Regions from separate parts of the Arthrobacter sp. JDC6 genome, predicted to be linked through region 1. Evidence: predicted binding sites of a transcription regulator. Region 1 holds the regulator's gene; the other holds the start of a gene.
The links. The regulator LexA, encoded in region 1, represses DNA repair genes until DNA is damaged. The targets are predictions, from matches to a motif close to TCGAACANNTGTTCGA.

Region 1 (11,492 bases):
ACTCCTCATCCCGTATGACCGCGGAGACCTGGTCAGCAAGCTCCATGAGTCCGACGCTGAAATCCTCAGCGTTGACCACGTTGAGGCAGGTACCAGGGCTGCGGTGAAGGTCCGCGAGGGCCTGGCGTCCGAACTGGAACCATTCATCGTCAATGAGTGACCCCGCCGCCGGCGAAACCGCGCAGACGGCCGGCGAGCAGTTCGTCATCGAATTGCTCGACCGCGCCGTCGCCGGCATGGGCGGACAAAGCCGCACCGGACAACACGAGATGGCCCGGCAGGTGGCCCGGGCCATCAAAACCGGCAACCACTTGCTGGTCCAGGCGGGCACGGGCACGGGCAAGTCGCTGGCCTACCTGGTGCCGCTCATCGCCCACGCCCTGGAGAGCAACAAGCCCGCTCTGGTGTCCACGGCCACGCTGGCCCTGCAAACCCAGATTGTTGGCAGGGACCTGCCGCGGTTGCTGAAGAACATCACCCCGGCCCTGGAACGGCCGGTCAAGGTTGCCTTGGTGAAAGGCCGGTCAAACTATGTCTGCCGGCACAAACTGGAAGGCGGGTTCCCCTCCGAGGAGCCTTCCGAGGGTCAGCTTTTCTCCTTGGGCGAAGACACCAGCGTCCCGCACTTTGCCGCCTCCGTGGGCGGACCCTCGTCCCAGCTTGGCAAGGAGGTGGTGCGGCTCCGCGAGTGGGCGGAGAAGACGGCCACCGGCGACCGGGATGAGCTCCTGCCTGGTGTGACGGACCGTGCCTGGCGCCAGGTCTCCGTCACTTCCATGGAGTGCCTGGGGGCCCAAAAGTGCCCCATGGCCGCCGAGTGCTTCAGCGAGCTGGCCCGGCAGGACGCAGCCGAGGCAGATGTGGTGGTGACGAATCACGCCATGCTGGCCGTCAGCGCCTTCGAAGGACTTGCAGTCCTGCCCGAGTACGACGTCGTGGTGGTGGATGAAGCGCACGAGTTGCAGGACCGGGTCACCGGAGCCGTGTCCGGTCAGCTGTCGGTGGCCATGGTCCACGCTGCCGCTTCCGGCGCCCGCAAACATACCGCCATCACGGTGGACGCGCTGAACGCCGCAGCCGCAAACCTTGAACTGGCCCTCGCCGGTGCGCCCAGCGGCCTGCTTCCCAACGGGCTGAACGACGAACAGCTGGACTGCATGGACCAGTTGCGGGAGGCGTGCCGGGCCGCGTTGTCCGATTCCAAGGGGGACAGCAACGCCACGGCCGACGGCGGCCGGCAGCTGGCCCGGTCCCGCCTCATGCTCATCCTGGAATTGTGTGAGCGGCTTATTGCTGCCCGTGAAAACCGCGAGGTCGTGTGGTTTTCCCGGGCCGGCACGTTCGATCCCGGCCAGGGATATTCCCAGCCCGATGACAATGCCCCGGTCCTGGTCAACATCGCGCCGCTGTCCGTGGCAGGCAGGCTCCGGGAAGGACTCTTCGCCGGGCACACCGTCGTGCTGACGTCCGCAACCCTCGCCATTGGCTCGGCATTTGAACCCGCGGCCGGGGGACTGGGCCTTATCGGCGACGGCGCACCCAGCTGGACGGGTGTGGATGTCGGCTCGCCCTTCGACTACCCGAAACAGGGCATCCTCTACGTGGCCGGCCACCTGCCAAAGCCGGGCCGCGGCGTTTCGCCGGAGGCGCTGGAGGAACTGGAAGCGCTCATCAAAGCGTCCGGCGGGGGTGCCCTCTGCCTGTTTTCATCCCGACGGGCTGCCGAAGAGGCTGCCGACGCCCTGCGGCCGAAGCTCGATGTGACTGTCCTCTGCCAGGGCGAGTCGACCATGACCGCTTTGGTGAAGCAGTTCGCCGACGAACCGGACACCTGCCTCTTCGGGACTATGTCCCTGTGGCAGGGGGTTGACGTTCCGGGAGGCTCCTGCCGCCTCGTGGTGATCGACCGCATCCCGTTCCCCAGGCCGGATGATCCGCTGATGACCGCGCGTTCGCGTGCCGTGGCCCAGGCCGGCGGAAACGGCTTCATGTCCGTCTCGGCCACGCATGCCGCCATCAGGCTGGCCCAGGGTGCCGGCCGCCTGATCCGGTCCACGGGAGACAAGGGAGTGGTGGCCGTTCTGGATTCCCGGCTGGCAACAGAGCGCTACGCCGGATTCCTCCGCGGCGCTCTGCCGCCGTTCTGGGCTACCACGGACCGCAGCAAGGCGCTGGCGGCATTGGCCAGGCTGGGCGCGGACGCGGCCACGTAGGGCCCGGCCGGCGAACGACGCCAGCGGGGGCAGCCGCCGTGCAATTTCCGGCAGGCCGTCCCTTCGCGGGAGACCCGGTCAGAGGGAACGCAGGACCGAGACAACCTTGCCCATGATGGTGGCATGGTCGCCCAGAATGGGTTCGTACTGCGTGTTTTGGGGCAGCAGCCAGGTGTGGCCGTCGCGCTGGCGGAATGTCTTGACGGTTGCCTCGTCATCCAGCAGGGCAGCAACGATGTCCCCGTTGGCTGCGTCCGCCTGGCGCCGCACCACCACCCAGTCACCGTCACAGATGGCGGCATCCACCATGGAGTCGCCGGCCACCCTAAGCATGAAGAGCTCGCCCTGGCCGACCAGCTGGCGGGGGAGCGGCATGACATCCTCCACGAGCTGCTCAGCGAGGATGGGACCGCCGGCAGCAATCCGGCCAACCAGCGGAACCATGGCCGTATCCAGCGCGGTGGGCAGCTCCGTTACCGTGGCACCGCCGCCCGTGGCCTGCGGCGCGGGGGAGGCGCCGGCGGCATTGCTTCCGCTGTCCAGCGTGAGGGGCATCAGCACCTCCATGGCCCGCGGCCGTTTGGGGTCGCGCCGCAGGTAACCCAGCTTCTCCAGCTGCGAGAGCTGGTGGGTCACGCTGGACAGGCTGGCCAGGCCAACCGTGTCGCCGATCTCCCGCATGGAGGGCGGGTAGCCGTTGTCATTGACCGAGCGCTGGATGGTCTCGAGGATCTTCTTCTGCCGGGGGGTCAAGCCCTTGGCGGTCTTCCTGGGTTGCGGGGCGGTCCTGCCCCCGGCGGCTGCTGCTGCCATATTCGCCAATGCCTTTCGCTTGCCGCCGGATCTTCCGTTGCGGCCTGTTCCACAGCGCCGCCGGAAGGACTCCCACTGTCATTGTCAGACCCTGCTGTTCAACTTCAGTGGTGGTTGTTCTTTGGTTCAAAGCTAGGCCAGCCACATTGCTTTTTCAAACATTTGTTCTAGCGAGTCTCGACATTGTTCGTTGATAGGTGCTAAAACTTAACAAGCAAAGTTCGAACATGTGTTCTAACCAGCGATTGCCCCGTTCGAAAACATGGCCGGAGAAGCTCCGGATACGGTGTGAACGGCAGGGCGGCAGCGGGCGGACACCCGGGCAGCACGGCAGGTCCAGGAGGGCTTAGTTCATGTCAGCTTTATCTCTTCACCAGGTTTCACCTACGCACCGCGTTTCCCTGCAGACCCGGAAGCCCTCGCAGCGCCGGACGCCGTCAGCAGCGCCCCTGCGGCTGACCCGCCGGGGGCGGATCGTCCTGATCGGAGTTCCGCTTGTGCTCCTTGCGGTACTCCTGCTGTCCCTGTCCGGACTTTTCAACGCACCGGCCAAGGCATCCGATTCAGCTGCGGATTTGGCCGTGACGCCGACGGTCACCGTGACGGTGCAGGCGGGTCAGTCGTTGTGGAGCATCGCAGGCGCTGTTGCTCCGGACCGCGATGCCCGGGACGTGGTGGCGGACATCGTCCAGCTCAACAACCTTCCGGCCGCCGCTGTGCTGCCGGGGCAGCAGCTGTTCGTCCCCACGCACTGAGCGGCACCTGGTGTTGGCCTTTGAGAAAGATGACCGGGACAGCAACGCCGGTGGCGAACAGAATCCGTCACATTTTCCGGTAGTTGCCGCGGCAACTAAACTGTTCAGGTGAACGACCAGCTAGAGCGTCTGAACCGACTTCCCCTCCGCAGCAATCTTCGCGGGCTGACCCCCTACGGGGCACCCCAACTGGACGTTCCCATTTTGCTGAACGTCAATGAGAACACCCATGGTGTTCCGGCGGACGTGCGCGCCGCCATCAGCGCGGCGGTCACGGAAGCAGCTGCAGGCCTCAACCGGTACCCGGACAGGGAATTCACCGACCTGCGGAAAGCTCTCGCGGAATACCTGGGGCACGGGCTCGACGAATCAAACCTCTGGGCAGCCAACGGCTCCAACGAGGTCCTGCAGCAGATCCTCCAGGCCTTCGGCGGCCCCGGCCGCACCGCCCTGGGCTTTCCACCCACGTACTCCATGTACCCCCTGCTCGCCAGCGGAACCGACACCCAATACATCACGGGAGTGCGCTCGGAAGGCTACGACCTGAGCGCCGAATCCGCCGCCCGGCAGGTCGAGGAGCTGCGGCCCAACATCGTCTTCCTCTGCTCGCCCAACAACCCCACGGGGACCGGCCTGGGGCTTGACGTTGTGGAGGCTGTCTATGACGCCGGCGAGGACAGCCAGACCGTGGTGATCGTCGACGAGGCCTACCACGAGTTCGCGCATGACGGCACGCCCAGCGCCCTGACCCTGCTGCCCGGCCGGGAGCGGCTGATAGTTTCCCGCACCATGAGCAAGGCCTTCGCACTCGCCGGCGCCCGCCTCGGCTACATGGCCGCGGCCCCGGAGGTCACCGATGCCCTGCGGCTGGTGCGCCTTCCGTACCACCTGTCCGCGATTACCCAGGCAACCGCACTGGCCGCGCTCCAACACCGCGAGGCACTGATGGCCGATGTCCAGGACATCAAGGCGCAGCGGGACCGCATTGTGGCCGAACTGACCAGGATGGGCCTCAAGCCTGCCGCCTCGGACTCCAACTACGTGTTCTTCGGGGGCCTGGAAAATCCGCACCAGGTATGGCAGGAGCTGCTGGACGCCGGAGTGCTCATCCGCGACGTGGGCATCCCCGGCCACCTTCGGGTCACCGCAGGCACTGAGGCGGAAACCACAGCCTTCCTTACCTCCCTGGAACGCATCCTTGCGGGCCAGGCCGCGCTTCCCGCCTAGACTTGATACTGCGGCGCTGGGCGCCTTGAACTACTTCTTCTCCCACAAAGGATCCTTCACCATGAGTCCCACCGGATCGAATACGGCTGCGGCCCGGACCGCCCGCATGGAGCGTGCCACCAGCGAGTCCTCCGTGCTCGTGGAGATCAACCTCGATGGAACCGGCGTATCGGACATCGATACCTCCGTGCCGTTCTACGACCACATGCTCACGGCCCTGTGCAAGCACTCCCTGATCGACATGACGGTCAAGGCCACGGGTGACACCCACATCGATGTCCACCACACTGTTGAGGACGTGGCCATCACCTTCGGCGAGGTCCTGCGGACCGCCCTCGGGAACAAGGCGGGGATCCGCCGGTTCGGTGAGGCCACCGTTCCGCTGGACGAAGCGCTTGCGAACGCTGTGGTGGACGTGTCCGGACGCCCGTACCTGGTGCACGGGGGCGAGCCGGCCGGGCAGGAGTACCATCTGATCGGCGGTCACTTCACCGGTTCCCTGACCCGCCACGTCTTCGAAGCCATCACACTGCACGCCGGCATCTGCCTGCACATGAACGTGCTGGCCGGACGGGACCCGCACCACATCGTCGAGGCACAGTTCAAAGCCTTCGCCCGCGCCCTCCGCGCCGCCGTCGAACCCGATCCCCGGGTTGAAGGCATCCCCTCCACCAAGGGGGCGCTGTGAGCGGCCAGGTCCTCAAAGACGGGGCGATCATCGATCCGTCAGCATCAGGCAAGCTGCCTTCACCTGAGGGCAAACCCACGGTCACCGTGCTCGATTACGGTTCCGGGAACGTCAGGTCCGCAGTCCGGGCACTGGAACGTGCCGGCGCGGAAGTAGTCCTGAGCGCCAAGCCCGAGGATGTACTGAACGCGGACGGCCTGGTGGTTCCGGGCGTAGGTGCGTTCGAGACCGTCATGCGCGAACTCAAGGCCGTGGACGGCATCAGGCTGATCGGCAGGCGGGTGGCAGGCGGACGCCCCGTGCTTGGAATCTGCGTGGGCCTCCAGGTCCTTTTTGAAGCCGGCGTGGAACACGGCACCGAAGCCGAAGGCATTGGCGAATGGCCCGGCAAGGTAGAGGCCCTCCCCGCGGAGGTGGTTCCGCACATGGGCTGGAACACGGTCAAGGTGCCGGAAGGCTCCAAACTCTTTGCCGGGGTCGAAAACGAACGCTTCTACTTCGTGCACTCATACGGCGTGCAGGAATGGAACTTCGACGTCATCCAGCCACGGATGGCGCCGCCCCTGGTCACCTGGTCCGAACACGGCGGCCCCTTCATCGCCGCCGTCGAGAACGGCCCCCTCTGCGCCACCCAGTTCCACCCCGAAAAGTCCGGCGACGCCGGTGCGCGGCTCCTGCGCAACTGGGTGGAAGGCCTGCGGAAACCGGCCGGCGGTCAATCCGCTGCAGCACCGGCGGACGCCGGCAGTGACGCCTAGATGTGGTCGGTACTCCTGATGGGCCTCGCCGGCATCCTCATCGGTGGCGGCATCTCATTCCGGCAGCAGCGCAAGCCACTCTGGACACAGGTGGCGTTCTACGTCCTGGCCGCCATGTCACTGGTGGCGGCCTACCTGCTGACCCTGCCGGCAAACTGACCACAGCCCACAGCGCGAGGGCCGCCAACTTCACCCCAACAGCATCGCGGACCCAGCGACCTGCTTTCCGCACCGAAATCGACACCGAGGATGAGTATGACCACCGCACATGACCTGCCGGTACTTGAACTGCTGCCAGCCGTCGACGTCGTCGACGGCCAGGCCGTCCGGCTGGTCCAGGGCGAGGCGGGCAGTGAAACCAGCTACGGCACCCCCCTTGAAGCTGCGCTGAACTGGCAGCAGCAAGGCGCCGAATGGGTGCACCTGGTGGACCTGGACGCCGCCTTCGGCCGCGGCTCCAACGCAGACCTGCTCCGGGAAGTCGTGGGCCGGCTGGACATCAAGGTGGAGCTCTCCGGAGGCCTCCGCGACGACGAAACACTGGAAGCCGCCCTTGACCTGGGCGTGGCCCGGGTCAACCTGGGAACGGCAGCACTGGAGAACCCGGAGTGGACCCGCCGGGCCATCGAACGCTTTGGCGACAAAATCGCCGTGGGCCTCGACGTCCGCGGAACAACCCTCGCCGGCCGCGGCTGGACCAAGGAAGGCGGGGACCTCTGGGAGGTCCTTGGCCGTCTCGAAGAGGCCGGCTGCTCCCGCTACGTCGTGACCGACGTGACCAAGGACGGCACTCTGCAGGGCCCCAACGTCGAACTCCTCCGCCAGATGGTGGAAAAGACCGGCAAGCCGGTTGTGGCTTCCGGCGGCATCTCCAGCCTGGACGACCTGAAGGTCCTCCGGTCCCTGGTCCCGCTGGGCGTGGAAGGCGCGATTGTGGGCAAGGCCCTGTACGCCGGAGCCTTCACGCTGCCCGAAGCCCTCGACGTCGCCGGCCGGCGCTGACCCGGCGGACATCGACCCCATGCCTAACGTCGAGGAGCCAGGGCGGCAGCCAGCACGCCAGCTGCCCGGACATATCGCGGCAGCCCTGTCCGGCGCTGGTGGCGCCACGGATTCGGCGGGCCAGCCATGGGCAGGACGCAGCCTGGCCGGTGACGACGGCAGGATCCACAACTTCGAGGACGACGACGGAACGGCCGACGCCGGTTACCTCGCCGCCCTGGACGCGCTCCGGCAAGGGGCAGGCGATGAAGCGGGCGTCGTGGCCGCCCTGGCAACGGCCCGGGTCTTCATTCCGATTGTGGCGCAGCTGGCTGAAGAGTCGGAAACAGCCCACGGACTGCACGCTGACAAGCAGGCGGACATGGCGCTGGTAACGCTGAAGGCGGCTGACGGCAGGACTGCCCTCCCCGCCTTCACCTCGGCCGCCGCGCTGGCCGCCTGGCATCCCGAGGCCCGGCCCGTCGCCGTGTACGCCGCGCGGGCTGCCCTCTCGGCAGTCGCCGAAGGCGCCGAGCTCCTGGTCCTGGACCCGGGCGCCGACGTGACGTTCGTGGTGCGCCGTCCGGGGGTCTGGGCATTGGCAAAGCAGCACGACTGGACCCCCTCCTACAACGACCCCCAGCTGGCCGATGAAATGGCGCGCGCGGCCTCCGGGTTCGCCGCCATCCGCAGCATTGGGCTTATGCGGGGCAGGGGAGTGGCTTCCCGTGCTGCCGATGGCGCGGTAGTCCCTGGCGGGGGTGCCGGGCCGGAACTTCAGGTGGTGCTGTACCTTGAGGACGGCCTGGACGCCGCCGGTGTCCAGGAACTGGTGGCCAACCTCCAGGCGGAGTGGTCGCGGAATGTATTGTTTGGGGAGCGCGTCGACTCCTTGGAAATCAAACTGAGGCGCGCTCCCGACTAGACGCAGCCGGATGGGTGATCCCCGCCAGTGCTGCGGCATACCCTGAAGGACCGTTTCGTGAATTTCGCTCTCTACCGGGAGTTGCTCGCCGTCCGGCCAATCCGCCGGCTGCTGCTGGTTGGCATGATCGCCCGCATCCCGCACTCAGCGGCCGGGGTGCTCCTGACCCTGCACATCGTCCTCACCCTTGGCCAGGGCTATGCCGCGGCCGGTGCCGCCGCAGCGGTCATGACCATCGGTATTGCCCTGGGCGCCCCGTGGCGCGGCAGGCGCGTTGACACCGTAGGGTTGCGGACCGCACTCATCCCGTCCGTGATCTCGGAGACGCTGATCTGGTCTGTGGTGCCGCATGTGTCCTACCAGTGGCTCCTCCCACTGGTCTTCGTGGGCGGCCTGCTCACGCTGCCAATTTTCAGCGTGGTCCGGCAGTCCCTGGGCGTCCTGGCGGAGGGCGACCAGCGCCGCACCGCGTTCGCCCTAGACGCCATCACCACCGAAATGGTGTTCATGATCGGGCCGGCCGCCGGCGCCGTGGTGGCCACCAGTGGATTTACCGTTGCCGGGTTGACCGTGGTGGGCGTGGCCACGTCCCTGGCAGGGCTGTCCCTCATGTGGTTCAACCCGCCCACCCGCAGTCCGGCGCAAACCGCCGAATGCGCCGGGGATGAGCAACATGCCGCGGAAGCTGCCGTGGTCGCCACCGCTCCGGCCCACGTCCAGGAAGCCGCCGCGGAACTGTCACCGGCCGGGACGGCCGGCCGTGCGGCAGAGGGACTGCGCGGAAGGCTGGCGGGCGGCTTCGCATGGTTCACCGCAACGGTCGCGGCACTCTTTGCCGTTGCCGCCGGCGCCGGCATGGTCCTGAGCGGTACCGACGTTGGCATCGTTGCGGCGCTGGAAACCGGAGGCCGCCAGAGCGAGATCGGCATCGTGTTCGTCTTCTGGTGCGCCGCCTCGGTGGTGGGCGGACTCATCTACGGCGCCATGCACCGGCCCATCCCGCCTGTCATCCTGCTGCTGGGAATGGCGGCGCTGACGCTGCCCATGGCCTTCGCCCACGACACCTGGACGCTGGCACTGGTTTCCATCCTGCCCGGCATGCTCTGCGCTCCCGTCCTCTCCGCAGCCTCCGAAAAGGTCGCGGACCTGGTGTCGGAGGAACGGCGCGGGGAGGCGATGGGCTGGTACGGCTCAGCCCTGACCGCCGGTGTTGCCCTCGGCTCGCCGCTGGCCGGCATCTTCATCGACCTCATGGGACCGTCCGGGGGTTTCGTTTCGGTTGGCGCCGCCGGCGTCGTGCTGTGCCTGGTGGGCCTGGCCCTCCAGCAGCGCCGCCGAAAAGCCGCCGCCTGATATTTCCGTCCGCCGCGCTGAACGGCAGGTACGGAGTGGCCGGTCAAGCCCCGGGTGCTTTGCCTGGAAACGACGACGGCGGGACGACCTTGAAAGGCCGTCCCGCCGTCGGACGCTGCTTGGGTGGGTTCTTCCTTAGTTCACTGCGCCGGTGTACTTTTCGCCGGGGCCCTTGCCCGGTGCATCCGGAATCAGCGACTCTTCACGGAACGCCAGCTGGAGGGACCGCAGCCCATCGCGCAACGGTCCGGCGTGCTGCGAGCCGATTTCGGGGGCAGCTGCCGTCACCAGGCCGGCCAGGGCGGTGATCAGCTTCCGGGCCTCGTCCAGGTCCTTCAGCTCGGCCGCGTTGTCTTCTGCGGCCAGGCCAAGCTTTACCGCGGCTGCGCTCATGAGGTGCACGGCGGCCGTGGTGATGACCTCGATGGCGGGGACTTCCGAGATGTCCCGGATCTGTTGTGAAACGTCTGCGCCTGCGTCACCGGGCTCGAAGACGTACGAATTACTGTCTGAGGTGCTCATACTGGTAAGCTTGACACAGACCGACTGGATGTCGTTATTTCAGGGATTGTCCCAAACGATCAGGTTCCCAACAGCGCTTTTGCGGCGTTGACGGGAATTTTTTCTGTAGAATGGCTTCCAGTTTGCAAGCGGAGTTCTCTCCCACCCGCGTCAGCCGCTGTCCCAGGCGTTCATTTGGAACCTGCAGGGGACGTAAGGTTGCCGGGTATCTGGTTGGGCATGGACCGGCACACGCCGGGACTGTGTGCGTGCAGCCCTGACGGGGTTGCCGAGCCAACCTATCTGAGGCCTTCGATTGCTCCGGCAATTGGGGGCCTTCTCTATTTGCCGGACTCAACAACAAACACAGGAGCTTTAACATTAGCGAGCCAAGAATCAATGAGCGTATCCGCGTCCCCGAGGTGCGGCTGGTCGGCCCTGCAGGTGAACAGGTAGGAATCGTCCGTATTGAGGATGCCCTGCGACTGGCTGCCGAGTCCGACCTTGATCTCGTTGAAGTTGCACCTCAGGCGAAGCCTCCGGTGTGCAAGCTGATGGACTTCGGCAAGTACAAGTACGAGGCCGCGGTCAAGGCACGTGAGGCCCGGAAGAACCAGACGAACACTGTTCTGAAGGAAATTCGTTTCCGGTTGAAGATCGACACCCACGACTACGAGACCAAGCGCGGCCACGCCCTGCGCTTCCTCGGTGCCGGGGACAAGGTCAAGGCCATGATCCAGTTCCGTGGCCGTGAGCAGCAGCGTCCGGAGATGGGCATCCGCCTGCTCCAGCGCTTCGCGGACGACGTCGCCGAAGTTGGCGTGGTGGAGTCCAGCCCCCGCATTGACGGCCGCAACATGGTCATGGTGGTTGGGCCGCTGAAGAACAAGGCTGAAGCCAAGGCTGAGGCACGGCGCGCCACGCAGCGGGCCGAGGCCAAGGCCCAGAACGAAGCCAAGGCTTCCGGACGCGTTGACACGTCCGGCGAGGACCAGGCCCCCTTGACGCAGTCACTGGCGGACCTGCTGCCCGAAGGTTTCACCGTCTCCACGGAGCCGGAGGTTGTAGCCGAGGACAACGCCCCCGCCGAGGCGCCCGCTGTTGAGGCACCCGCTGTTGAGGCACCTGAGCAGGAAGCTCCGAGGCAGGAAGCCCCCAAGGCTGCTGCGCCGAAGCAGGAAGCTCCGAAGCAGGAAGCCCCCAAGGCTGCTGCGCCGAAGCAGGAAGCTCCGAAGCAGGAAGCCCCCAAGGCTGCTGCGCCGAAGGCCGCTCCGGCTC
Region 2 (11,492 bases), 1.7 Mb from region 1:
CTGGTGCCCGAACGCCGGCGAGTACAGCTCGATGGTCTCCGGATCCGCGTGGTGCAGGCTCTTGGTGGGGTGGCGCAGGATGCTGCTGCGGTACGGCGGGTAGTCCAGCCGCGGCTGGGTTTCCGGCTGGGCGCCGTCCTTCAATGCCCGCTGGTAGGCCTCGCCGATGGCGTTGATCTCTGCGCTGAGGTCCGCCTGTGACTCGATGGCCTTGTCCAGGGGCTGGTGGGCAGCCTTCGGTTCGGCCGGGGGCACGAGTTCCTCCGACTCCAGCTCGGCGGTGATGTCTTCCGGCATGGCTGGCTCCTTTCTGATCTGTTCGGTTTCTTGCGTCCGGGGTTGTGTGGTGCGGTCTAAGGCGTGCGGTGCAGCGAGTCGTACTGGACGGCGTGGCGCACCGGAGCATTGGGGGCGCCGTAGCCGTCGTAACCGCCGCGGCGTTCCACCATTTCGAAGAACACGCTGCCCACGGTGGCGGTGTAGAAGTGCAGGAATTCGCCGTCGGCGTCGCGGTCGAACAGCAGGTTCAGCTCCTGCAGGGTGGCCAGGAACCCAGGCTCCAGGTCGAACCGGGCGTCCAGGTCCTCGTAGTAGTTGGCCGGGATCTGCAGGAATTCCAGGCCCCGTTCCCGGGCTGCCCGGGCTGTGGCCACGAGGTCGTCCACGGCAAAGGCGATGTGCTCCTGGTAGGTCTTGCGGACCTCGCTCCGTGCCTGCTGGATGGGGGCGAGGTTGAGCACCAGCCGCACCGCGCCGTCGGAGGTCTGCATGACCTGCGAGCGCACCAGCCCGCTGGGGCTTGGCACCTCCGCGAACGGCTGCGGCTCCAGGGCCAGGGCGCTGGTGTAGAAGAGGACAGCTTCGTCGAAGTGCTGCCACGGCTGGGCAAGGTTGACGTGGTCGATCACGGCACTGGCTCCGGTGGACGGGTGCTCCAGCCCCTCCCCGAACTCGTGGGTCCACGCCGCCGTGCCGTCCGGGCTGCCCTGGCAGAGAAAGATCTCGGTGGAATCGGGCGCGGAGATGCCCTGGAAGACTTCCTCGTCGGCCTGCACCTTGCGGGCCACCACGGGGGCCTTGAGCTGCTGGGCGCGCGCCGAGGCAATCACGGGGGAATCGACGTCGAACCCCAGTGCGGCAATGGCCGGCTCGGCATGCCGGGCCGCCTGTTCGTTGATGATCACCCGGGCCTGGCCCATGGTCCACAGCTGGACGTCCTTGGTGCGGTGCCTGCCCTCGAAGGCGAAGCCCAGCTGGCCCAGGAGTTTCTCCAGCTGCGCGGTGTCGTCCGCCTTGACCTCGGCAAAGTTGAAGCCCGCGGGTTCGTTCACCTTGGGCAGGGTGGCAAGTTCCATGGGGTAACGACGGCGGAGCGCTGCTCCGTTGCCTGGTGCGGCTTCGGTACCGGCCAGCCATTTGGCGCTCTGTTCTTCAAGCCAGATGAGCGACCGCATGGCATCCACGGCCGTCCGCTCCACGTCCGACTGGCGGAAAACGTCATTGAAGACTTCCAGCGAGACGGGTCCGGTGTACCCGGCCCGGACCACGTGGCCCATGAACTTGGCCAGCTCAAACTGGCCCTCGCCCGGGAACACCCGGTAGTGCCGGCTCCAGGACAGCACATCCATGGAGAGCTTGGGGGCGTCCGCAACCTGGACGAAGAAGATCTTCTCCGGGTTGAATGCCTCAATGTGGGCGGTTTCCCAGTCCCGCGACAGGATGTGGAAGGAGTCCAGGCAGGTGCCCAGATTGGGATGGTCAACCATCTCCACCAGCCGGTAGGCATGCTCGTAGTCGTTGACGTACTTGCCCCACGCAAGCGCTTCATAGGCCACCTTGACGCCGTGGTCGCCGGCCAGGTTGGCAAGCTGTGCCAGCTGCTCGGCGCGGAGGCCGTCGTCGTCGATGGTGGCGGTGGCAACGTTGGAGCAGACCAGGATGGTGTCCATGCCCAGGCGGGCCATGAGCCGGAACTTGGCCTCGGCCCGGCGGAGGTTGGCCTTCAGCAGGTCCGGGCTGACGCCGTCGAAATCCCGGAAGGGCTGGTAAAGATCCAGGCCAAGGCCCAGGTCGGCGGCCAGCTTGCGGACGTCCTCGGGACTCAGCGGGGACGTCACCAGGTCCTGCTCGAAGATCTCGATGCCGTCGAAGCCTGCGATGGCGCAGGCCTGCATCTTCTCTTTGAGGGTTCCGGACAGGCAGACAGTGGCGATTCCGGTGCGCATCAGGCAGCCACCTCTTCCGCTGCCACGAGCTCCAGGAAGTGGGCGCGCATGCGGTCCGGGTCCGCGTCCAGGCCGGTGAAGATCCGGAACGCGTCCGCGGCCTGGCCCACGGCCATCCGGCCGCCGTCCAGGACGTCGCAGCCCTTGGCCCGGGCGCCGCGGACCAGTTCCGTGTCGATGGGGCGGTAGACGATATCCGCCACCCAGTGCCGGGACTCCAGCAGGTCCAGGTCCAGCGGCACGCCGGGGTGGGCGGCCATCCCCACGGGGGTGCAGTGCACCAGGCCGTCGGCCACGCGCATCAGCTGCGGCAGCTCCGCCGTCGTACCTGCCGTGACGGTGCTGTCCGGGAAGAAGCCCTGGAGCTCGGCGGCCCGGGCTGCCGAGCGTCCCGGGTCCACGTCCACCAGGTGCAGGGTCCTGACGCCGGCGGTCAGCAGGGCGTAGGCGACGGCAGATCCGGCACCGCCGGCACCGAGCTGGACCACGCGGTCCAGCGACGCCCCGGGGAGGCCGGAAGCCAGTGCCGCGGCGAAGCCGGAGAAGTCGGTGTTGTAGCCGATGAAGCGGCCGTCCCGGATCACCACGGTGTTGACGGCGCCCAGGCGGCGGGCGTCCGGGGAGATTTCGTCAAGGTGCTCCAGGACCAGCTGCTTGCAGGGATGGGTGATGTTCAACCCATTGAAGCCCAGCGTCCGGGCGCTCTGCAGGATGCTGCCGACGGACTCGCCCGCCAGGCCCAGCTCCAGGAGGTCGATGGGGCGGTAGAGGTAACGCAGGCCCTGCACGTCACCTTCCCGTTCGTGCATGGGCGGCGTGAGCGACGGCGTGACACCGTCTCCAACCAGTCCCACGAGGTAGGACTCAGTTCGAATACTCATCCGTGCAGCTCCTTTGGTAACGGCACCGGCAGTGTCCATGCGGGGATGGGCTGCGCCGGTGATAGGGATTACAGTACAGCATTTGTTCACTTCTCGCACTACTGTTCGAGATACGAACTAAATATTTTGAGTAACGGCACAGGCGCCTTAGCCGCGCTGCGGAAGGCGTGCAGCCAACTCGGCTGCCGCATCGACCAGGACGGGGACGTGGGCCTCCAGCTCCTCGAGGCTCAGGCGGAAGACCGGAACGGCCGTCGCCAGGGAGGCAAAGGCGTGACCCTGGCTGTTGAGCAGGGGCACCGCCACGGCACGCATGCCGGCCTCGTTCTCCTCATCCATGACCGCGTAGCCGCGGCGGCGCACCTCCTCGATTTCCGCCCGGAACGCGTCCCGGTCGGTGATGGAGCGGGCGGTGAGCGCCTCGAGCGGGAGTTCCGCGAGCAGCCGCTCCCGTTCCGCATCCTCGGCGAATGCCACCAGGGCCTTGCCGACGGCAGTGGTGGACAAGGAGCCCAGGTGGCCCGGATCGCTGGTGACGCGGAAGATCTGCGGCCCGTCCACCTTGCTGACGGTGAGGTGGTGCAGGCCGTCGCGGACGCTGAGGATGGTGGCTTCCCCGGTCTGCTCGGTCACCCGGCGCAGGATGGGCATGGCAGTGCCCGCGAAACCGTGGTGGTTGGAGACCCGCTGGCCCAGCTGGAAGATGCGCAGGCCCAGGTGGTAGCGGCGGCCGTCCGGCTCGTAGTCAACAAAGCCGTCACGGGTCAGGGATCCGAGCAGCCGGTAGGTTGTGCTGAACGGCAGTTCCGCGCGGCGGGAAATTTCCGCGGCGCTGGCACCGCGGGGTTCGTCCCCCAGGAGGACAAGCAGGCCCAGGGCCTTGCCCACCATGTCCGTGCGTTCCGCAGGACGCGCGCCAACCTTCGCCTCCGGGGGCATGGTGTTCACGGGCTCCGTGGCGGCAGGGGCAGCAGCGGATTCTTCATTGACCGCTGTGGTTTGGTTCACACTCATGGCAATCATGTTGCCACAATGTGAGAGCTATTTCTAGATGGTGATTATTTTCTTGACAGGTGACTGCCCTCACAGTCATAGTTTCTATATCGCACAAGTAGCTCCCACCATGTGGCTACTGACGCCGGGTCTTCTTCCGGACTCCAGCCGCATCGCGCCCCGCCCGCACCAAGGCAGCGGCGGCTGCGACCTCCAGATCCATCCGCGACAATGTCGTCACACCAAAGGAACACCATGAGCCAGACACTTCCGTCCGCCGGGGCGGGTGCCCTCACCCGTGCCGGGACGCCCAGGAAAGCAGCCCTCGCCAGCTTCCTGGGCAGCGCCGTCGAATACTACGACTTCTTCATCTTCGGATCCGCTGCGGCGCTGATCTTCCCCAAGGTCTTCTTTCCCGATGCAGACACCAACGCTGCCATCATGTCCTTCGCCACCTTCGGCTTCGCCTACGTGGCACGTCCCGTGGGCGCCATCATCCTGGGCCACTTCGGCGACCGGGTGGGCCGCCGGAAGGTCCTGATGTTTACCCTGCTGCTCATGGGCGCGTCGACGTTCGTGATCGGCTGCCTCCCCGACTTCCACACGGTCGGCTGGTGGGCCCCGGTCCTGCTGGTGCTGGCCCGCCTGTGCCAGGGCCTCTCCGCCGCCGGTGAGCAGGCCGGCGCCTCGTCCATGACCCTGGAGCACGCTCCGGACAACCAGCGTTCCTTCTTTACGTCCTGGACCCTCACCGGTACCCAGGGCGGCCAGATCCTCGCCGCCCTGGTCTTCATCCCCGTCCTGGCCCTGCCGGATGAGATCAAGTACGGCATCGGCTGGCGCGTCCCGTTCTGGCTCAGCGCCGTCGTGGTCATGGTTGCCTTCTTCATCCGCCGCACGCTGCACGAGCCGCCGGCCTTCGAGGAAGCGCAGAAGAACGCCCAGATCTCCAAGCTCCCGGTGGCCGACCTCCTCAAGGGCCACTGGCGCGACGTCCTGCGTGTTGTCGCCTGCGCCTTCATTGCCGCCGTCTCCACCGTCTTCGGCACCCTGGCCATCAGCTACGCCAAGACCGTGGCCGGAGTGGACGGCACCACCACCCTGTGGCTCGTCGTCGGGGCCAACCTGGTGGCCCTGGGCACCCAGCCGCTCTTCGGGAAGCTCGCGGACAGGATCGGCCGCAAGCCCGTCTTCATTTACGGCGCCGTGGCCAGCGCAATCCTCACCCCGCTGTTCCTGCTCAGCCTGGAATCCCACAGCATCCCGTTGATGTTCGTTGCAGCCATCGGCTTCTTCTCCTTCGGCTACGCCGCCTCCAACGCCGTGTGGCCGTCCTTCTACGCCGAGATGTTCAGCACCAAGGTCCGCTTCTCCGGCCTGGCCATCGGCACCCAGCTCGGGTTCCTGATGGCTGGCTTCGCCCCGGCCATTGTGGCTGCCATGGGCGGCATCCAGGCGGGCGGCTGGGTCCAGATCAGCACCTTCACCGCCATCATCTGCGCCATCGCCGCCGTCTCGGCACTCACGGCCAAGGAGTCCTTCCGGACCCCCACCAACCTGCTGGGCGTGAAGTAGGCGCCGAAAGCGTCACACCAGCCCGGTTTTAGAGCCGGAAAGCCCGCCATTCCCCCAAATGGCGGGCTTTCCTTCGTGAAAGATGGGCTGCTTCGGAAGCGTCCCGCAGGGCACTTACCCCCGGCCGGTCGCCAGCACCGAGGCCAGGTCAAAATTGACCGGTTCCTCCAATTGCTCATAGGTGCAGGACTCCGGGTCCCGGTCCGGTCGCCAGCGGTTGAACTGGGCCGTGTGGCGGAACCTGTCGCCCTCCATGTGGTCGTAGCGGACCTCCACCACCAGTTCGGGCCGCAGTGGGACGAAGGACAGGTCCTTCCCGGCGCTCCACCTGCTGCCTTCGGCGTTCCGCGGCGTCCGTTCCCCTTCTTCCTGCTTGCCCCACGCCCACGGGTGGCCCTCGAAGCCGGTCACCAGCGGCTGGAGTTCTTCGAACAGTTCCTTGCGGCGCTTCATGGGGAAGGCGCCGATCACGCCCACGCTCGCCAGGCCGCCGTCGTCCTTGTAGAGGCCCAGCAGGAGGGACCCGATAGCATCGGGACCGCTCTTGTGGAGGCGGTATCCTGCCACCACGCAGTCGGCCGTGCGCTCGTGCTTGACCTTGAACATCACCCGCTTGTCCGGCTCGTACCGGCCGTCCAGCCGCTTGGCCACGATGCCGTCCAGCCCGGCGCCCTCGAACTGTTCGAACCACTGCGCGGCCGTGGCTTTGTCCGTGGTGGCAGCTGTGAGATGGACCGGGGCGCTGCTGGCCGCGAGCGCCTTCTCCAGCGCGGCCCGCCGCTCAGAAAAAGGCCTGCCGGTGTAGTCGTCGTCGTCCAGCGCCAGCAGGTCGAACGCCACGAAGCTCGCCGGGGTTTGTTGGGCCAGCAGCTTCACCCGGCTGGCCGCGGGGTGGATGCGCTGCTGCAGGGTGTCGAAATCCAGCCGGTCGCCGGACGCACCGATAAGGATGATCTCGCCGTCCACCACGCAGCGCGGCGGCAGGTTTTCCTTCAGTGCCGCAACGAGCTCCGGGAAGTAGCGGGTCATGGGCTTCTCGTTGCGGCTGCCGATCTCCAGGTCATCACCGTCGCGGAAGATGATGGACCTGAAGCCGTCCCATTTTGGCTCGTAGCTGAGGTCCGCGCTTCCTGGAATGCCGTCAATGCCGCTGACGGCCTTGGCGAGCATGGGCGGGACGGGCGGCATCACGGGAAGTTCCATAGTGCCCATTCTTGCCCGGCCAGCGCCCTGCACGGTAGGGCGGCGCGGCGGCGGAGTGGTTTTCAGCCTGCCAGCAGCCAAACCACCAGCACCAGCACCGGCGCCGCGGCGGCGGTGGAGAGCAGGATGGTTTCCCGCGCCACCGCCACCCCCCTCCCGTACTTGCTGGCGAACAGGAACACGTTCTGGGCCGAGGGAAGCGCCGCCATGAGCACTACGCCCAGCAGCATGTGGTGGTCCAGGTTGAAGAGGAAGCGGCCGACGACGAACGCCACCGCCGGCATCACCGCGGACTTGAGTGCCGTGGCAGTGAGGATTTCGGCCGTGTGGCCGCCGCTTCGAAGCATCTTTGTTCCGTGCAGCGACATCCCGAAGGCCAGGAGCACCACCGGCACTGCAGCACCGCCCAGGAGCGTCAGTGGAGCCATCACCGGAGCCGGAAGCTGCACATGGAACGCGGCCAGGACCACGCCCAGGAGCGAGGCGATGATCATGGGGTTCCGGAAGGGCTGCGTCAGCATGAGCCGGGGCGAAAACCGGCCGGCCTCGGAGAGGTCCAGCAGGGTCAGGACCAGCGGGGCGAACAGGAGCAGCTGGACCAGCAGGACCGGAGCTACGGGAGTGGCGTCCCCCAGGGCATACAGCGTGATGGGGATGCCGATGTTGTTGGCGTTGACGTAGGAGCCCGCCATCGCGCCCACGGCCGTCTCCGCGAGCGGCCGCGGAAACCAGATCCGGCTGGCGGCCACATACAGGAGGGCCGTGACCGCCGCCGTGATCATGGCGAGCGGAACGTATGCGGAGAGGACCACGGAGAGGTCCGATTTCAGCACCACGGTGAAGAGCAGCACCGGGTTGGTGATGAAGAAGGCGGTCCGGGTCAGCGCCGAGATGGTGGGTTCATCGCCCAGGCCGCAGCGTGCGGCGATGTAACCCACGGCAATGACGACGCCGATCACCGCCAGTCCGATCAGCACACCGCCCACGTGGGGTACTTCCTTCCGCTCCCGCCGCATCCTGCCGCGCCGCAGGACAAAGTACTACAAGTCTCAAACTTATCGGACAAGCGGTCCCGACATTGCCAGGTGGGCCGCGTGACCCGCTGCCCGCGGTGTGCGCTGTGTGAAAAGATCAACCATGCACGCAATGCAGCACTCCAGCAAGCTTGAAAACGTCCGGTATGAGCTCCGCGGGCCAGTCCTGCAGGCGGCCAAAAACATGGAGGCCGAAGGGCACCGGATCCTCAAGATGAACCTCGGGGACACGGCGCCGTTCGGCCTGGAAGCACCTGAATCCGTGGTGGTGGACATGATCCACCACCTTCGCGGCGCCCAGGGCTACAGTGACTCCAAGGGCATTTTCACGGCGCGGACCGCCATCTCGCAGTACTACCAGACGCGTGGCCTGATGAACATCGGGGTCGAAGACATCGTGATCGGCAACGGCGTCAGCGAACTGATCTCCATGTGCCTCCAGGCGTTCATGGAGAACGGCGACCAAATTTTGGTCCCGGCACCGGACTACCCTTTGTGGACCGCCGCCGTGACCCTGACGGGCGGAAAACCCGTGCACTACGCCTGCGACGAGGCGGAGAACTGGTGGCCGGACATGGCCGACGTGGAGGCAAAGATCACCAGCCGCACCAAAGGCATCGTGATCATCAACCCGAACAACCCCACCGGCGCCGTCTACCCCCGCCACATCCTGGAGCAGTTCGCGGCGCTGGCCCGGAAGCACAACCTGGTCCTGTTTTCGGATGAGATCTACGAGAAGGTGCTGTACGACGACGCAAAGCATATCCACACCGCGTCCGTGGCTGAGGACCTGTGCTGCCTGACGTTCAGCGGACTGTCCAAGGCCTACCGGATGCCTGGCTACCGGGCAGGATGGGTGGCCATCACCGGACCGCTTGCCGCTACCGCCGCCTACCGTGAAGGCCTTGAGCTGCTTGCCTCGCTGCGCCTTTGCGCCAACGTTCCCGCCCAGCATGCCATCCAAACCTGCCTGGGCGGCTACCAGAGCATCGAGGCGCTGGTGAAACCCGGAGGCCGGCTGCGCGAGCAGCGGGACCTTGCCCATAGACTCCTTACCGCCATTCCCGGCGTGACCTGCGTGCCGGCGTCGGGCGCCATGTACCTGTTCCCGCGCCTGGACCCGGACCTGTATCCCATTGCCAATGACGAAAAATTCGTCCTGGACCTGCTCCGGGACCAAAAGATCCTGGTCTCCCACGGCTCGGCCTTCAACTGGCCCGCGCCGGACCACTTCCGGTTTGTCATCCTCCCCTCGGTGCTGGACATCGAGGAAGCCGTCCGGCGGATTTCCAGCTTCCTGGCCGCCTACCGCAACGGCACGGACGAATAACGCCGGGGACATGTAAGCAGAGGCAGGAAACCGCAGCGGCGCGAAGAACTAACCGGGCGCTAACCACGGGGAAACCGCTACGCAACATTCCCGGCCCACACTGGGTAGTGCAGGCAAGAGCCGGCACCAGCTCCAGCCAGGAGGCCCCCGATGTTGAAGAAAGCGACCACGCATGTAACCAGAGTCCGCGCCCTGGACCAGCTCCACCGCGGTGACGAAATCGAAGCCCGCCTCTCCGTAGGCCCTTCCTACGACGACGTGGTGATCCGCCGCGGCAGCGTGCAGGAAACGGCGCCCGGCATTGGGGTGGTGTGGATCCTGGACCGGATCACGGGGGTCCGGAAAGCAATCAATACGGACGAATGCACCGTCTGGCGTGTGGCATAGGGACCTGGATGCGGGGCTGCGGGCGTAGTCAGTAAGGACTGCCCGCCACCGGCCCGCCTCCCGGTCAGCCGCCGGCCACGGACTGGATCACCAGTACTTCCTGGCCCGGCGCCACCCTGGTATCCAGGCCCTGCAACCGCCGCACCTCGTCGCCGTTGACGTAGATGTTGACGAACCGGCGCAGCGCACCGGTTTCGTCACGGAGCCGCCGGCCCAGCACCGGGTAGTCGGAGGCCACCGCATCAAGCAGGCTTTCCACCGTTACCGGCCCGTCCGCGGGCGCAGTCAGTACGGACTGCCCGCCGGCCAGGGGCTGCAGGACGCTGGGAAGCAGCAGCGAAATCTCAGGCACCTGCCACCACGGCCGCCCTGACACACAGGACATCAGGCAGGTGGGAGGCCACCTCCCTGAATGTCTCCCCTTCATCCGCACTCGCATAGACCGTCCCGCCCCGCGTACCGAAGTACACGCCGGCGGGATCTGCGGTGTCCACGGACGCCGCGTCCCTGAGCACGCTGTTGTATTCGTGCTCAGGGAGCCCGGTGCTGAGCCGCTTCCAGGTGTTCCCGGCGTCGTCGGTGCGGTGAACGGCAAGCTTTCCGTCGGGCGGGATGCGTTCGCCGTCGGCCTTCAACGGAATAACCCAGGCGGTGCCCTCCCTGCGGGGATGCGTGAGCATGACGAAGCCGAAATCGGCAGGCAGGCCTTCGGCGATGGAGGTCCAGCTGTCCGCATTGTCGTCCGTCCGGTACACCCCATGGTGGTTCTGGGCATAGAGGCGCCCTTCCACGGCGGCATCGGCGGCGATCTTGTGCACGCACTGGCCGAACTCGGGATTGGGGTCCGGCATGAAGTAGGCCGAGATGCCCTTGTTGCGCGCCTCCCAGGAGGTGCCGCCGTCCAGCGAGCGGTAAACGCCGCCGGTACTCATGGCAACGTGCACCGTTTCCCCGGCCGGCTGGACCACGATCGAATGCGCAGCCGCCCCGCCATAGCCCGCTCCCCATTCGCTGCGGTGCGGGTGGTCCCACAAGCCGCGGTTCAGCTCGAAGTGCTCCCCGCCGTCCATGGATTTCCAGACGGAGATGGGTTCGGCTCCGGCCCATACCACTCCGGGGCGGGACTCGGCGTCCGGATAGATCTGCCAGACCCGCTCCAATGCTGCCCCGGTGTTCTCTGGGAACTTGATGGCGCCCTGTTCCGGCTCGGTCCAGGTGGTGCCGAAGTCGTCGGAGTGGGCAACCGTTGGTCCCCAGTGCGGACTGCGGACACCCACCAGGATGCGCGTGCGGCCTTCCCTGGTATCGATCCCGATGCTGGGGATCTCCGCCATGAGGAAGTGCGGCCCGGTGAAGGACCACTCCTGCCGGTCCCGGCTCGTGGCAAGCCACAGCCCTTTCTTGGTCCCGATTGCCAGGACAAATGATTCTGCCGCCGTTGCCATGCGGACCATGCAACCACCGGATCAGTCACCGCGCAACGTTTCCAGGTGCGCAGGCTCCACATTCACAGAGGCAGGAGTCAGTCCACGAACTCCGACTGCGTCTGGATGAAGTCCCAGTCGGCGACGGTCAGCACGGCTGCGGGATCTCCGGGGTGCGGGCCGCCCGCCTCAGCGATGCCCTGGAGCACCGGAAGGGGCAGTTCCTCCGCATAGAGGTTTTCCCGCAGCCACTCTTTGCTGGCGAGGTCCAGGTCCAGCCACCACATAAAGATTTCCACGAAACCCCTCCTTGCGTCGCTTTAAACGTTAGGCGCGGCCCCTACGGGGGACAAGGTGCTGCGGCCGGAAGCAGGTGTGTCCGGCCGGGTTTCAAGTACTGGCAGGTAACTTTCCCGGCCAACCCCGTTGAAAGACGAGTA

Region 2: a site for LexA is predicted at 3,200-3,215, ahead of ACV095_RS00285 (shikimate dehydrogenase). Genes of this name have one in related genera too.

What each region holds. Positions count from the first base shown of each region.
Region 1 covers NZ_CM151278.1:2,847,689-2,859,180, reverse strand. Annotated here, with positions in the region: gene hflX (GTPase HflX) at 1-160, shown strand, start outside; gene ACV095_RS13285 (ATP-dependent DNA helicase) at 153-2,213, shown strand; gene lexA (transcriptional repressor LexA) at 2,292-3,026, opposite strand; gene ACV095_RS13275 (LysM peptidoglycan-binding domain-containing protein) at 3,380-3,781, shown strand; gene ACV095_RS13270 (histidinol-phosphate transaminase) at 3,890-5,008, shown strand; gene hisB (imidazoleglycerol-phosphate dehydratase HisB) at 5,070-5,696, shown strand; gene hisH (imidazole glycerol phosphate synthase subunit HisH) at 5,693-6,454, shown strand; gene ACV095_RS13255 (hypothetical protein) at 6,455-6,613, shown strand; gene priA (bifunctional 1-(5-phosphoribosyl)-5-((5-phosphoribosylamino)methylideneamino)imidazole-4-carboxamide isomerase/phosphoribosylanthranilate isomerase PriA) at 6,710-7,456, shown strand; gene ACV095_RS13245 (SseB family protein) at 7,476-8,360, shown strand; gene ACV095_RS13240 (MFS transporter) at 8,418-9,713, shown strand; gene ACV095_RS13235 (DUF1844 domain-containing protein) at 9,849-10,235, opposite strand; gene infC (translation initiation factor IF-3) at 10,637-11,492, shown strand, end outside.
Region 2 covers NZ_CM151278.1:48,377-59,868, reverse strand. Annotated here, with positions in the region: gene pcaH (protocatechuate 3,4-dioxygenase subunit beta) at 1-297, opposite strand, end outside; gene ACV095_RS00290 (bifunctional sugar phosphate isomerase/epimerase/4-hydroxyphenylpyruvate dioxygenase family protein) at 354-2,225, opposite strand; gene ACV095_RS00285 (shikimate dehydrogenase) at 2,225-3,106, opposite strand; gene ACV095_RS00280 (IclR family transcriptional regulator) at 3,254-4,120, opposite strand; gene ACV095_RS00275 (MFS transporter) at 4,355-5,674, shown strand; gene ACV095_RS00270 (ATP-dependent DNA ligase) at 5,789-6,877, opposite strand; gene ACV095_RS00265 (AEC family transporter) at 6,940-7,863, opposite strand; gene ACV095_RS00260 (pyridoxal phosphate-dependent aminotransferase) at 8,015-9,241, shown strand; gene ACV095_RS00255 (hypothetical protein) at 9,392-9,628, shown strand; gene ACV095_RS00250 (MoaD/ThiS family protein) at 9,693-10,013, opposite strand; gene ACV095_RS00245 (WD40/YVTN/BNR-like repeat-containing protein) at 9,973-11,082, opposite strand; gene ACV095_RS00240 (hypothetical protein) at 11,151-11,351, opposite strand.